DNA from 4 places in the Anoxybacillus sp. PDR2 genome. Region 2 is predicted to be linked to each of the others. Evidence: riboswitches for the same ligand, from Rfam matches in the RefSeq annotation. Region 2 holds a riboswitch; each other region holds the start of a gene.
What was found. A riboswitch is a leader RNA that binds a small molecule or an ion and turns the genes downstream of it on or off. The one in region 2 is predicted to bind S-adenosylmethionine.
Positions count from the first base shown of each region.

Region 1: another riboswitch for S-adenosylmethionine. It lies ahead of GRQ40_RS02575 (YezD family protein); the one in region 2 lies ahead of GRQ40_RS15775 (methionine ABC transporter ATP-binding protein).
Region 3: another riboswitch for S-adenosylmethionine. It lies ahead of metK (methionine adenosyltransferase); the one in region 2 lies ahead of GRQ40_RS15775 (methionine ABC transporter ATP-binding protein).
Region 4: another riboswitch for S-adenosylmethionine. It lies ahead of GRQ40_RS04515 (methionine biosynthesis PLP-dependent protein); the one in region 2 lies ahead of GRQ40_RS15775 (methionine ABC transporter ATP-binding protein).

Region 1 is NZ_CP047158.1:531,498-534,777, forward strand. It holds gene GRQ40_RS02565 (sulfate permease) at 1-637, opposite strand, end outside; gene GRQ40_RS02570 (phosphoadenylyl-sulfate reductase) at 650-1,354, opposite strand; gene GRQ40_RS02575 (YezD family protein) at 1,458-1,601, opposite strand; SAM riboswitch class I at 1,674-1,787, opposite strand; gene GRQ40_RS02580 (DUF1128 domain-containing protein) at 2,232-2,456, opposite strand; gene GRQ40_RS02585 (low molecular weight protein-tyrosine-phosphatase) at 2,576-3,046, shown strand; gene GRQ40_RS02590 (YtxH domain-containing protein) at 3,069-3,280, shown strand, end outside.
Region 2 is NZ_CP047158.1:3,267,958-3,271,237, reverse strand. It holds gene GRQ40_RS15780 (O-acetylhomoserine aminocarboxypropyltransferase/cysteine synthase family protein) at 1-517, shown strand, start outside; SAM riboswitch class I at 953-1,060, shown strand; gene GRQ40_RS15775 (methionine ABC transporter ATP-binding protein) at 1,145-2,170, shown strand; gene GRQ40_RS15770 (methionine ABC transporter permease) at 2,163-2,828, shown strand; gene GRQ40_RS15765 (MetQ/NlpA family ABC transporter substrate-binding protein) at 2,851-3,280, shown strand, end outside.
Region 3 is NZ_CP047158.1:3,123,900-3,127,179, forward strand. It holds gene metK (methionine adenosyltransferase) at 1-1,068, opposite strand, end outside; SAM riboswitch class I at 1,231-1,346, opposite strand; gene pckA (phosphoenolpyruvate carboxykinase (ATP)) at 1,567-3,153, shown strand.
Region 4 is NZ_CP047158.1:924,112-927,391, forward strand. It holds gene GRQ40_RS04505 (GntP family permease) at 1-257, shown strand, start outside; gene GRQ40_RS04510 (3-hydroxybutyrate dehydrogenase) at 275-1,051, shown strand; SAM riboswitch class I at 1,123-1,230, shown strand; gene GRQ40_RS04515 (methionine biosynthesis PLP-dependent protein) at 1,310-2,413, shown strand; gene metC (cystathionine beta-lyase) at 2,418-3,280, shown strand, end outside.

The sequences.
Region 1 (3,280 bases), 1.1 Mb from region 2:
ATAAGCCGCCAAAAAAAGTGCCGGAATTCACTGAGATCAAATTGGCGCCGACGAGAGGGCCGACAGCGTTGGCCACGTTGTTCATTCCAGCTGAAAAAGCTTCAAAAAAGCCAGTCACAATTAACAAGGACATCAGGCTTTTTTTCCACATGCCCTGTTCAATGTAGGGATGTTTTTCTTTAAGCCGCAAAAACCATTTTCCAACGATAAAGGTAAAAGTAAAGGCGATGACTGGAATGATGATCCAAATGGAAACAATAAATAGAAGTTTAGAAAGATATAACGTTTGATAAGCCATGCCGGCACCGACGACAGCACCAACCGTAATTTCGCTTGTTGATAGTGGAATTCCTATCATGTTGGCCGCAAATAAGGAAATAGTCGAAGCTGCTAGAATAATCGTGACAATTTTAATCGTTAAAATGGACGAAGGGATGATGCCAGAACCAATTGTTTTCACGACTTCTCCTCCGCCAAGACTCCCTAGAAAAACACCGAGACCACAAAGAAGGAGGGCGATGGATTTCCGCTGAATGGCTCCTGAGCCATAGGCTACTCCCATCGCTGCGGCTGCTCCGCTAGCTCCGATATTCATGGCGAAAAAGAAGGAGACGGCAAAAGCAACGGCTAAAAGCATGTATGCCCCTCCTTATGATTCATGGAGGCCGCATTCGACTTTTCCGCGCCCAGCCCATCTGCCTGAACGCAAATCATTTGCATCAAGCGCAGGAGATGTGCACGGCTCACAGCCAATGCTTGGGTAGCCTTTATCATGAAGCTCGTTGTATGGCAGCTGATGTTTATAGACATAGTTCCATACGTCTTTCCAAGTCCAGTGAATCAGCGGACATATTTTAATAGATTGAAATTTTGGGTCTTTATTCAGAAATTCCACATGTCTCCGTGTGGAAGACTGCTCACGGCGCAATCCAGAAATCCAGGCTGGCACACCTGTCAAGACTTCGCGCAGCGGGATAATTTTGCGAATTTCACAGCAGCGATTTGGCTCCTGCACCCATAGTTGCTCTCCCATTTGTTCTGCCTGCTCTTCTAGCGATAGGCGCGGCTTTTTCATTACAATGCGAAGCGAAGGATATTTTTTTTGAACTTTTTCAATCGTTTCGTATGTTTCGCGAAAATGGAGACCCGTATCGAGAAAAACAACGGTTGCGTCCGGTTTAACTTTAGAGATTAGATCGATTAAGACGATGCCCTCAATACCGAAGCTACAGGCATAAACAACCTCATCTCCATAATGCTCATAAGCCCATCGAATAACATCTAAGGCTCCTTTTGTTTCATTGTCAATTGAGAAGAATGGCATTTCTCCATTCCATGTGTCATAAGTCAGCAAGGTTGTTTCCTCCTTTATTTGGTGGTAAAAAAAGACAGTTTTCACCTTGCTCTGTACGATAGAAGGGAAAACCGCCTCTAGTTTGTCTAGTCAGCGCGCCTTATTATTTAATTCTTATCTTTTCGTTTTTTTCAAGTTGAATCACTTTGCCGTCTTGGATCACAAGCGTGATCGTGCCAAATTTCATTGACTGCAGCATTTCTTGTATTCTAGTAAAAATGGCAGCGATTTGCTGTTCATTTCCCATTGCGATTCCTCCTTAGTGTCAATAAATAAAAAAGCTTTCCATTTCGGAAAGACAAAGGAGGCTGCCTATTTCACCTTATCTCCCAAAATGGTTCCCATTTGGATGGACGTAGCACCTTGCTTCATGAATTTGAAGTAGGTTGCCGGGGTTCATTGGGCCAGTTCCCTCCCCCACTCTTGATAAGTATGTAATTGACTAAAATTTTAACATAATTCGAATAAATGTCAACCCGAGTTTTTCGATAGGAATTTATTTTTTCATTTTAACATTATTTGTCGAGAAGTCTCCTATCTCTTAATGAAGTGCTGGTCGGGGAGGTTCATTCATGTGATGGGGAATATAGAATGAAAAGGGATAACATCATATAGATCGTTATGAAAATGGGAAAAGATAGGAAGGGAGAAGAGGGGGAGGCCATTTTTCAAAATGGTTCCATTTTACTTCCCGCGATTAGCTGCGATCTTTGTTTGCTAAGCGGGGTCTGCGGGGGAATATGCCTAAAAGAATGACAGACAACGACCATTTGGACATTGTCTGTCACCTAAAAAGCTGACGAGGCGCCTTTTTATAGAAAAAACGGAGCAGGCGCGGACACCGCTTCCAGCATGGAAAAGCCTCTATCTTGTTTCGTTATCGTTTGCGTAAATTTCCAAGCTCTTCGACAATGGCTTGCATTTCATTAGGGCTGAAGGAGCTTTTTCTCATGACCATTTCATAAAGATCTCTTAACTCCTCATATAGCGTTTCGTCAAAATGGGATGACTTCATCACATCAAAGTTGAGAACCTTCAGCTTTTCCTTTATTTTTTCAATCATGTATTCCATATTTTCAAGAGATTTTTGCGATAAATCCAAAAGTCTCATCCTTTCTGAATTTGATGGATAGAGTCATTGTACCATATGGAAGGAATGAAAGAATATACATGTATACTGTTATTTTGTTTATAATGGATAGCGAAGGGAGATGTGTTGTGATGATTAAAGTGTTATTTGTTTGTCTTGGGAATATTTGCCGATCACCAATGGCTGAAGCCATTTTTCGCGACTTGGTCAAAAAAGAAGGGCTTGAAGATCAAATTATGATCGATTCGGCGGGAACGGGGAATTGGCATATCGGCAATCCGCCTCATGAAGGAACGCAAAGCATTTTAACAAAGAAGGGAATTGATTTTTCAGGAATTCGGGCAAGACAAATTGGCGAAGAGGATTTGCGGATGTTTGACTATATTATTGCGATGGATGTCGAAAACATGGAGGATTTAAAGCGCTTGGCTGGATATAATAAAGCTGGCTTTGTTGGCCGTTTACTTGATTTTGTTCCAGACAGCGATATAGCTGATGTACCGGATCCTTATTATACAGGTAATTTTACCGAAGTGTACGAGCTAATCCAAAAGGGCTGCCGGCATTTGCTTGAAGCGATTAAAAAAGAACAAGGAATATAATCAACCAAAGGGGGAGGAGAAGATGAAAATCGCAAGAAACATCATGATCGGAGCGGTTATTGGTGCAGCTGTTTCGCTGCTTGATCGAGAAACGAGGCATTCGCTGAAAGAGGTATGGGTGCAACGGGGCAAGCTGATTCGCCAGCTGCCAGAGCGAATCCATGAATGCCGCGAGAGTATAGGACAGCTTGCGGAAGACGTAGTCTATACAGCGGAAAAAATAAAAGAAGTAGC
Region 2 (3,280 bases):
GCAATTGCTGCGGGATCTTGGACCAGCGATTAGCCCATTTAATGCGTTTCAATTTAATTTAGGGCTTGAGACGCTTCATGTACGCATGAAAGAGCATATTGCTAACACGCGTCGGATTGTAGACTATTTAGATCGCCATCCGGCAGTAGAATGGGTGCTGTATCCTGGACACGAAAAGCATCCAGCCAAGAATTTGGCCGAAAAATATTTGCCGAAAGGAGCGGGAGCCGTTGTGGTGTTCGGCATTAAAGGAGGAAGAGAAGCGGGAGCGGCTCTCATTAACAACGTGAAGCTTTGGTCGCACTTGGCCAATGTAGGAGACGCCAAAAGCTTAATTATTCATCCAGCCAGCACCACGCATCAGCAGTTGAGCCCAGAAGATTTGCAGGCTTCGGGAGTTACGGAAGATTTGATTCGTCTATCGGTCGGCATCGAAAATGTCGAAGACTTAATTGAGGATTTAGAGCAAGCCATCGCCATTGCCACAGGAATTCGTTCGCTGTATTCAGAGGTGTAGAAAATAGCCGTCAACAATTGAATCGGTCATGAAGTCCATTCATATTGATAAAACAATAGTTTCAACGAGAGGTTTAGAACATATTAAAAACAGGCGTGGTGATGATCCAATAAAACCGATTAACGCCGTCCGATTCCTCGTTTTTCCATCATAATCTGTAAACCCTTTGCTTGTCCACTGTCAGCATGTCTTTGTCAAACAACGAACGCTTTGTGGGCAAGATGGGCCCGCTGGCGCTTTTGCTCGAGGGAGATGCCGAAAAGGTTGTGTTAAGCCAGAGAATTTTGAATGGATCATCGGCGCTTGTGTATTGATTCTATGATTAGGAATTATTTTTCTGTTGACACCTTCCTTTATAGAATGATAGAATCACTTTTGTAGTTTGTATGATTCTTAGGTAAATTAAAGTATTAACTGAATAAAGGAGCGTTGCTGCTCTTATCAAGAGAGGTGGAGGGATGTGCCCTATGAAACCCGGCAACCGTCAGCATTCGACTGAAATGGTGCCAATTCACACAAAGCGTTCGCTTTGAGAGATAAGAGACAGAAATGGGAGATATTAAAACCTTTCTGTTCTCTTGAGCAGAAAGGTTTTTTAGTTGCGGGAACAAGGAAGGTGAATCGCGTTTGATTACGCTAGAAAATGTAACAAAAGTATATTCGTCAAGCCAGGGAGCGGTAACAGCTGTCAATGATGTAAATTTGCACATTAAAGAAGGGGAGATTTTTGGCATTATTGGATATAGCGGTGCTGGAAAAAGCTCGCTGATCCGTCTTTTAAATGGCTTGGAAAAGCCTACAAATGGAAGAGTGATGGTTGCCGGTCAAGACATCGCAAGTATTAAAGGAAGAGAATTGCGCAAGGCGCGGCAAGAAATCGGAATGATTTTTCAGCATTTTAATTTGCTTTGGTCAAGGACGGTCCGAGACAATATTGCGTTTCCCTTAGAGATTGCTGGGGTTCCAAAGGACCAGCGGTTAAAGCGGGCGGATGAACTTATTCAGCTTGTGGGTCTGCACGGAAGAGAAAATGCCTATCCATCGCAGCTCAGCGGGGGGCAAAAACAGCGTGTCGGTATTGCCCGGGCGCTCGCGAACAACCCGAAGGTGCTGTTATGCGACGAAGCAACTTCTGCTTTGGATCCGCAAACGACAGATTCGATTCTTGAGCTTTTAGTTGATATTAATCAACGTCTCGGATTGACCATTGTATTAATTACTCATGAAATGCATGTAATCCGTAAAATATGTGATCGTGTGGCGGTAATGGAAAACGGAAAAATTGTCGAAGAAGGAAAAGTATTGGATGTATTTCAAAATCCGCAACAGATGATAACGAAACGGTTTGTTCAACAGATTACGGAACCTGAAGAAACGAAAGAGACGATTGCTCATTTGTTCAACCAATATCCTAACGGCAAAGTTGTCCAGCTTACTTTTGCTGGCCATGCGACTGAACGGCCGCTCATCGCAGAACTGATCCGAAATTTTGAAATAACCATTAATATTTTGCAAGGGAAGATTTCACAAACCCATCAGGGCTCGTATGGAGTGCTGTTTGTTCATATGAGTGGAACGGATGAGGAAGTAGCCAAAGCGCTTGACTACATTCGTCAGCAACAAGTCGGTGTGGAGGTGATGACGAATGAGTAGCATGTTTCCTAACGTTCAATGGGAATCGATTTGGGCGGCAGCGTCGGAAACGCTGTATATGACAGGAGTTGCCGTGGCGTTTACATTTGTATTTGGACTCATTCTAGGATTGTTGCTATTTTTAACATCCAAAGATAATATTTGGGAAAACAAAGCCATTCATACAATCGTTTCTGCTTTTGTTAATATTTTTCGTTCTATCCCGTTTATTATTTTAATTATTCTGCTTATTCCTTTTACAAAGATGCTAGTCGGTACGATTCTTGGGGCAAACGCGGCCTTGCCGGCGTTGATTATTGGCGCTGCTCCATTTTATGCGCGCATGGTGGAGATCGCTTTGCGTGAAATTGACAAAGGTGTGATTGAAGCGGCGAAAGCCATGGGAGCGACAACGGCGACAATCATCTGGAAGGTATTGATTCCTGAATCGCTGCCGGCTCTTGTCTCAGGGATCACAGTAACCGCTATTGCGTTAGTTGGCTATACGGCGATGGCGGGAGTAGTGGGCGCTGGTGGCCTTGGGAATCTTGCTTATTTAGAAGGGTTCCAACGCAGTCATAACGATGTGACCTTTGTTGCTACAGTGCTCATTTTAATCATTGTATTTGCCATTCAGCTTATCGGTGACTTTGTCACTTCCAAAATAGATAAGAGATAACAATATAAAGGAGGAAAAACAGATGAAAAAATGGTGGGGTGCATTATTAGCGGTAGTGCTTGTGCTCGCGTTGGCGGCATGCGGCGGCAAAGACGGCGCACAAGGAGACCAAGAGAAAAAGGAATTAGTAGTAGGCGCATCGAATGTGCCGCATGCTGAGATTTTAGAAAAAGCGAAGCCAATTCTTAAAGAAAAAGGCGTCAACTTAAAGATTGTCACATTCCAGGATTATATTTTGCCGAATAAGGCGTTAGAGAATAAAGAAATCGACGCTAACTATTTCCAGCACATTCCTTACTTAGAGGCACAAATGAAAGAAAACGGCTATGATTTTGTCAATGCTGGCGGTATTCATATTGAACCAATCGGAATTTATTCTAAAAAATACAAAAGCCTTGAGGAGCTTCCAGAGGGAGCCACCATTATTATGAGCAACTCTGTCGCTGATCACG
Region 3 (3,280 bases), 140 kb from region 2:
AATAATGCCAGCAGGACGAAGATCAAAGTTATTGCGCACCACTTCAATTAAAATGTCTTCAGATACCTTTCCTGTGCCAAATGTATCAATGGCGATGGACACTGGTTTTGCCACGCCGATTGCATAGGCTAGCTGCACTTCGCATTTTTCAGCAAGGCCAGCAGCGACAATATTTTTAGCGACATAACGCGCAGCATAGGCTGCCGAACGGTCAACCTTTGTCGGATCTTTTCCTGAAAACGCGCCACCGCCGTGGCGAGCATAGCCTCCATATGTGTCAACAATGATTTTACGGCCTGTTAATCCAGCGTCTCCCTGTGGACCGCCGATCACAAAACGACCTGTTGGATTGATAAAGTATTTTGTATTTTCGTCGATTAATTCCGCTGGAACAACTGGTTGAATCACATGTTCTTTAATATTGCGCACGATTTGCTCCTGCGTAATTTCTGGATGATGCTGTGTCGAAACAACAATCGTGTCGATGCGTACCGGCTTGCCATTTTCATCGTATTCCACTGTTACTTGCGTTTTGCCATCTGGACGCAAATACGGCAAAATATCTTCTTTGCGCACTTCTGAGAGACGGCGAGCTAATTTGTGCGCCAGCGAAATCGGCAGAGGCATAAGCTCTTTTGTTTCATTGCAAGCAAATCCAAACATCAATCCTTGGTCGCCCGCGCCAATCGCTTCGATTTCTTCGTCAGTCATCTGACCTTCACGCGCCTCTAATGCTTGGTCAACACCCATGGCAATATCAGGTGATTGCTCGTCGATCGATGTCAATACTGCGCATGTATCAGCATCAAAGCCAAATTTCGCACGAGTATAACCAATTTCGCGAACCGTATCGCGAACGATTTTCGGAATATCCACATATGTGGATGTCGTAATTTCTCCGCTCACTAATACAAGACCCGTTGTTACGCTTGTTTCGCATGCTACGCGGGCATTTGGATCTTTTGCTAAAATCGCATCTAAAATCGCGTCGGAAATTTGGTCGCAAATTTTATCAGGATGGCCTTCTGTAACAGATTCAGAAGTGAATAAACGGCGTTTGGCTGACATTCGTTGTTTTCCTCCTCTTATGTTCATGTTTGAGAGACGCCGCCTTTTGCGCCTCTGATCACTGAAAAATTGATACGGCACTCATTCCCCCGCTTATATAAACGAAAAAACCTTTCCTTCGATATCGAGGAAAGGTGATTTGCTTTCATATCGCGCCTTTCACTCTTATCGTTCAAGGGCTATGCCTTGCCACAGGTTAGCACCATTTCACATGTATAATTGTTGTGACGGTTGCTGGGTTTCATTGGGCCTGTCCCTCCACCAACTCGGGATAAGAGTAACCGTTCAATATGTTATCATAGCTTAATCAACAAAAAAAAGTCAACATGATTCGGCAAAATTTTTTCATGTTGCACAGGGTAATTTTCTCCATATGTATTTGCAACAAAATAGACAAAAAATAAACGTGAAAAATTACGTTAAATAGTATGGACTAATTATTTAAATGTGTTATACTAATTTCAGGTTTATAACTTTACAAAAAGGTAGGTTTTGTAGATGAGCATTGTTGATGTTACCAATAAGTTGAATATACTGCTCCAACGGCAAAACATACAGCAAAATTTGTCTGTTTCTCAACTAGTAGAAAAAGTTCTTGAGCGCAAAGAAGGAATGCTGACAGCGACTGGCGCGGTTGCCACTACAACTGGAAAATATACGGGACGTTCACCAAAAGATAAATATATTGTAGCAGAAGCCTCCACAAAAGAAAAAATCGATTGGGGCACAGTTAATCAACCGATTTCCGAAGAAGTCTTTGATCAATTATATCATAAAGTCATCGACTATTTAATGCAAAAAGATGAGATATTCGTATTCAAAGGCTTCGCTGGAGCTGATCCGGCCTATCGCCTGCCTATTCAGGTTATCAATGAATTTGCTTGGCACAATTTATTCGCACATCAGCTTTTTATCCGTCCGACACAGGAAGAGCTGGAAACACACGATGCACAGTTCACAGTCATTTCCGCACCAAACTTCAAAGCGGATCCAGCTGTCGATGGAACAAAATCAGAAACGTTTATTATCATTTCGTTTGAACGCCGCATCGTGCTCATTGGCGGTACTGAATATGCGGGAGAAATTAAAAAATCCATTTTCTCTGTGATGAATTTCCTTCTTCCAGAGCAAAACATTTTACCAATGCACTGCTCGGCAAACGTCGGTCCAGAAGGAGATGTCGCACTATTTTTCGGATTATCAGGAACCGGAAAAACGACGCTTTCTGCCGATCCGAAGCGCCGTTTAATTGGAGACGATGAACATGGCTGGTCCAATAGCGGAGTGTTTAACATTGAGGGCGGCTGCTATGCAAAATGCATCAATCTTTCACGTGAAAAAGAGCCGCAAATCTTTGATGCGATCCGCTTTGGCGCTGTACTGGAAAACGTCGTTCTAGATGAAAACACACGCATTCCTGACTACGACAACGCAACGTTGACCGAAAATACGCGCGCAGCGTATCCGATTCAATCGATCGACAATATTGTTGATCCAAGCGTCGCTGGCCATCCAGCAACTATCGTGTTCTTGACAGCTGACGCATTCGGCGTTTTACCGCCAATCAGCAAGCTTACAAAAGAACAAGCGATGTATCATTTCTTGAGCGGCTATACAAGCAAATTGGCTGGCACAGAACGCGGCATTACGTCACCGCAAGCAACGTTCTCGACTTGCTTTGGAGCTCCGTTCCTACCGCTTCCAGCAACACGTTATGCAGAAATGCTCGGCAAAAAAATCGACGAGCATCAAGTACAAGTGTTTTTAGTGAATACAGGCTGGACCGGTGGGGAATACGGAGTCGGCAGCCGCATGAAACTGCAATATACGCGAGCAATGGTGCAAGCAGCCCTTGAAGGCGAGTTGAACAACGTCGAAACGGTACAAGATCCAATTTTTGGGTTGCAAATTCCGGCGCATGTTCCTGGAGTGCCTGATGAAGTATTGCTTCCAAAAAATACGTGGGCTGATCAAGAAGCATACGAGCAAAAAGCAAAAGATCTTGCCGCAAAATTCCGTGAAAACTTCAAAAAATTTACGAATGTCGATCCAAGCATTGAAAAGCTTGGCGGACCAATTGCTTAATATTTAGGGGGCATCTTCCGTCGTGTAGATCCCCCCTTTTTTTGTACATGTAGCAACCCTAAAACTTGCATAACCTCTCCCACCTCCATTTCGTTAAGAGGGAGAAGACTTCTCGGTCCATGTGTTA
Region 4 (3,280 bases), 1.4 Mb from region 2:
CTATTGCTCTTCCGTTGCTCGCTCCGCATTATTTGGATATGGGAGTCCATCCTGAAGCGCTGCATCGGGTGGTCGCGATTTCGTCAGGAGCTTTGGATTCTTTGCCGCATAATGGCTATGTCGTGACGACGATTCGAGCGATTTGCGGTGAAACGCACCGCGAGGCATATGGCGCGGTTGGGGCTTTAACGGTTATTGTACCTGCTCTTGGGACGATTCTGGCGATTATTCTTTTCTCATTAGGACTAGGGATATGAACGAGGAGGAATGAAAAATGGTAGACGATCAAGTATTGTTCATAACAGGAGCGGCGCAAGGAATCGGCTTTGAAATCGCCAAATGCTTTGCTGAGCATGGCGCGAAAGTCGTTCTTAGTGATATCAATGAAAGGGCTGTCCAAAAAGCAGCCGAATCGTTATGTGCACAAGGCTGGGATGCATGGGGACTGAAGTGTGATGTAACAAAAGAAGAGGAAATCAAACAAATGTTGGCTCAAACCGTTGCTCGTTATGGCCGGATTGACATTTTAGTGAATAACGCTGGGCTGCAGCATGTGGCGCCGATTGAAGAATTTCCTTCCGAATCGTTTGAAAAACTGATTCGCGTCATGCTTATCGCGCCGTTTTTGGCGATAAAGCATATATTCCCCATCATGAAGCAGCAGCGTTATGGCCGGATTATCAATATGGCCTCGATTAACGGTTTGGTCGGCTTTGCCTGCAAAGCGGCGTATAATAGCGCGAAGCATGGGGTCATTGGCCTAACCAAAGTAGCTGCTCTAGAAGGAGCCGCTCACGGTATTACAGTGAACGCTTTATGCCCGGGATATGTCGATACGCCGCTTGTACGCAACCAGCTGGCCGATTTGGCCGCAGCACGCCACGTGCCGCTTGAGCATGTATTAGAGGAAGTCATTTATCCGCTTGTGCCGCAGCAGCGCCTGCTGTCAACGAAAGAAGTGGCCGATTATGCGCTCTTTTTAGCAAGCGAAAAAGCAAAGGGAATTACCGGGCAGGCCGTTGTGATCGATGGAGGATATACCGCGCAGTAAAAAAAAGCTTGCAAATTATCAGAAAATCATGTAAATTGATAGAAAATCAGAAAATTCCATATCGTCGTTCATTCTTATCAAGAGAAGCGGAGGGAACTGGCCCAGTGAAGCTTCAGCAACCAGCCGATATCGGTCAGGTGCTAAATCCAGCGAATTGGTTTCAATTCGAAAGATAAGAAGAAGCGCTTTTGTTGATCTGTAAAAGTCTTCTTCTTAAAGAAGGCTTTTTTTATTGGAGGAAAGGAAGGAGAAAAAAGGATGGAAAAAGTAGAAACCTTACTGGCGCAGATTGGCAACAGAAGCGAGAAGCTGACAGGAACCGTCAATCCGCCTGTCTATTTTTCCACCGCTTATCGCCATGAGGGAATTGGCCAATCAACAGGATTTGATTACATCCGTACCGGAAACCCGACGCGCAAAATCGTAGAAGAAGCCATTGCTAAACTGGAGGGAGGAGATCAAGGGTATGCATTCAGTTCGGGAATGGCGGCGATTCAGACGGTGCTTTCCCTGTTTGAAAGCGGTGATGAATTTTTAGTGTCTGCCGATTTATATGGAGGAACGTATCGGCTATTTGAAAGAGGCTGGAGAAAGTACGGCTTAGCGTTTCATTATGTTGACTTTCGCGACATACAATTAGTGGAGAAATCGATTTCGAAAAACACAAAGGCGATTTTTTTAGAAACGCCGACAAACCCGCTTATGCAGGAGACAGACATCGACGAGGTGGCGAAACTGGCCAAACGCCACGGGCTGCTTTTGATTGTGGATAATACGTTTTATACGCCTGTGATCCAGCAGCCGATTCGCCACGGAGCGGATCTCGTCATCCATAGCGCAACAAAATATTTAGGAGGCCATAATGATGTGCTCGCTGGTCTCGTCGTCGTAAAGGGTGAGCCTCTTTGTCAGCGGCTGGCCGAGTATCACAACGCAATCGGCGCGGTCCTGTCGCCATTTGATTCATGGCTGTTGATTCGCGGCATGAAAACACTGGCGCTGCGAATGAGGCAGCATGAAGAAAATGCGCGGAGAATCAGCGAATTTTTGGCATCACACGAAGCGGTCACGGATGTGCTGTATCCAGGAAGAGGAGGCATGCTGTCCTTCCGCCTGCGTGAAGAGCGGTGGGTCAACCGCTTTTTGCAAAGCTTAAACGTCATTACATTCGCTGAAAGCTTAGGAGGAGTTGAAAGCTTTATTACATACCCGGCGACGCAGACACATGCCGATATCCCTGAAGAGATTCGGATTGCCAATGGGGTATGCAACCGCTTATTGCGCTTTTCTGTAGGCATTGAGCATGTGGAGGATTTAATCGCTGATTTGTCGCAGGCCTTGGAAAATATGAAAGAGGTGTAGCGCAATGGAAAAATCATTTTCATTTCAAACCAACTTATTGCATAACAAATGGAAAGTGGATGAGCAGACAGGAGCGGTCAGCGTGCCCATTCAGCACGCTTCGACGTTCCATCAAGCGGATTTTGATGTGTTTGGAAAGTATGATTATAGCCGATCTGGAAATCCGACGCGCGAGGCGCTTGAAGAGACGATAGCGGAGCTGGAAGGAGGAATCCGCGGCTTTGCCTTCTCTTCGGGAATGGCGGCGATTTCGACCGCGTTTTTGCTGCTTTCCAAAGGGGATCATGTGCTCGTGACCGAAGATGTATACGGCGGAACGTACCGAATGATTACCGAAGTATTAAGCCGTTTTGGCATCGAGTACACGTTTGTCGATATGACGGATTTGCATGCAGTCGCTTCCCACATTCGGCCAAATACAAAAGTGATTTATGTAGAAACCCCTTCCAACCCGCTATTAAAAATTACGGATATTCGCGGCATTGTGAAGCTGGCAAAAGCGAACGGTTGTTTAACCTTTTTAGACAATACGTTTATGACTCCGGCATTGCAGCGGCCGCTTGAGCTCGGCGTCGATGTTGTGTTGCATAGCGCGACAAAATTTTTATCAGGACATAGCGATGTGGTGGCCGGGTTAGCGGTTGTCAAAGATCGCGAGCTGGCCGAGCGGCTGTATAAGCTGCAAAATGCCTTTGGCGCCATATTGGGAGTGCAAGATGCTTGGCTCGTTCTGCGCGGCTTAAAAACCCTTCACGTCCGTTTACAGCAATCAAGCCAAGCGGCGCTGAAAATCGCTTCGTTTTTAGCGAAGCACCCAAAGGTAGAGGAAGTGTACTATCCAGGACTTTCTTATCATCCGGGACATTC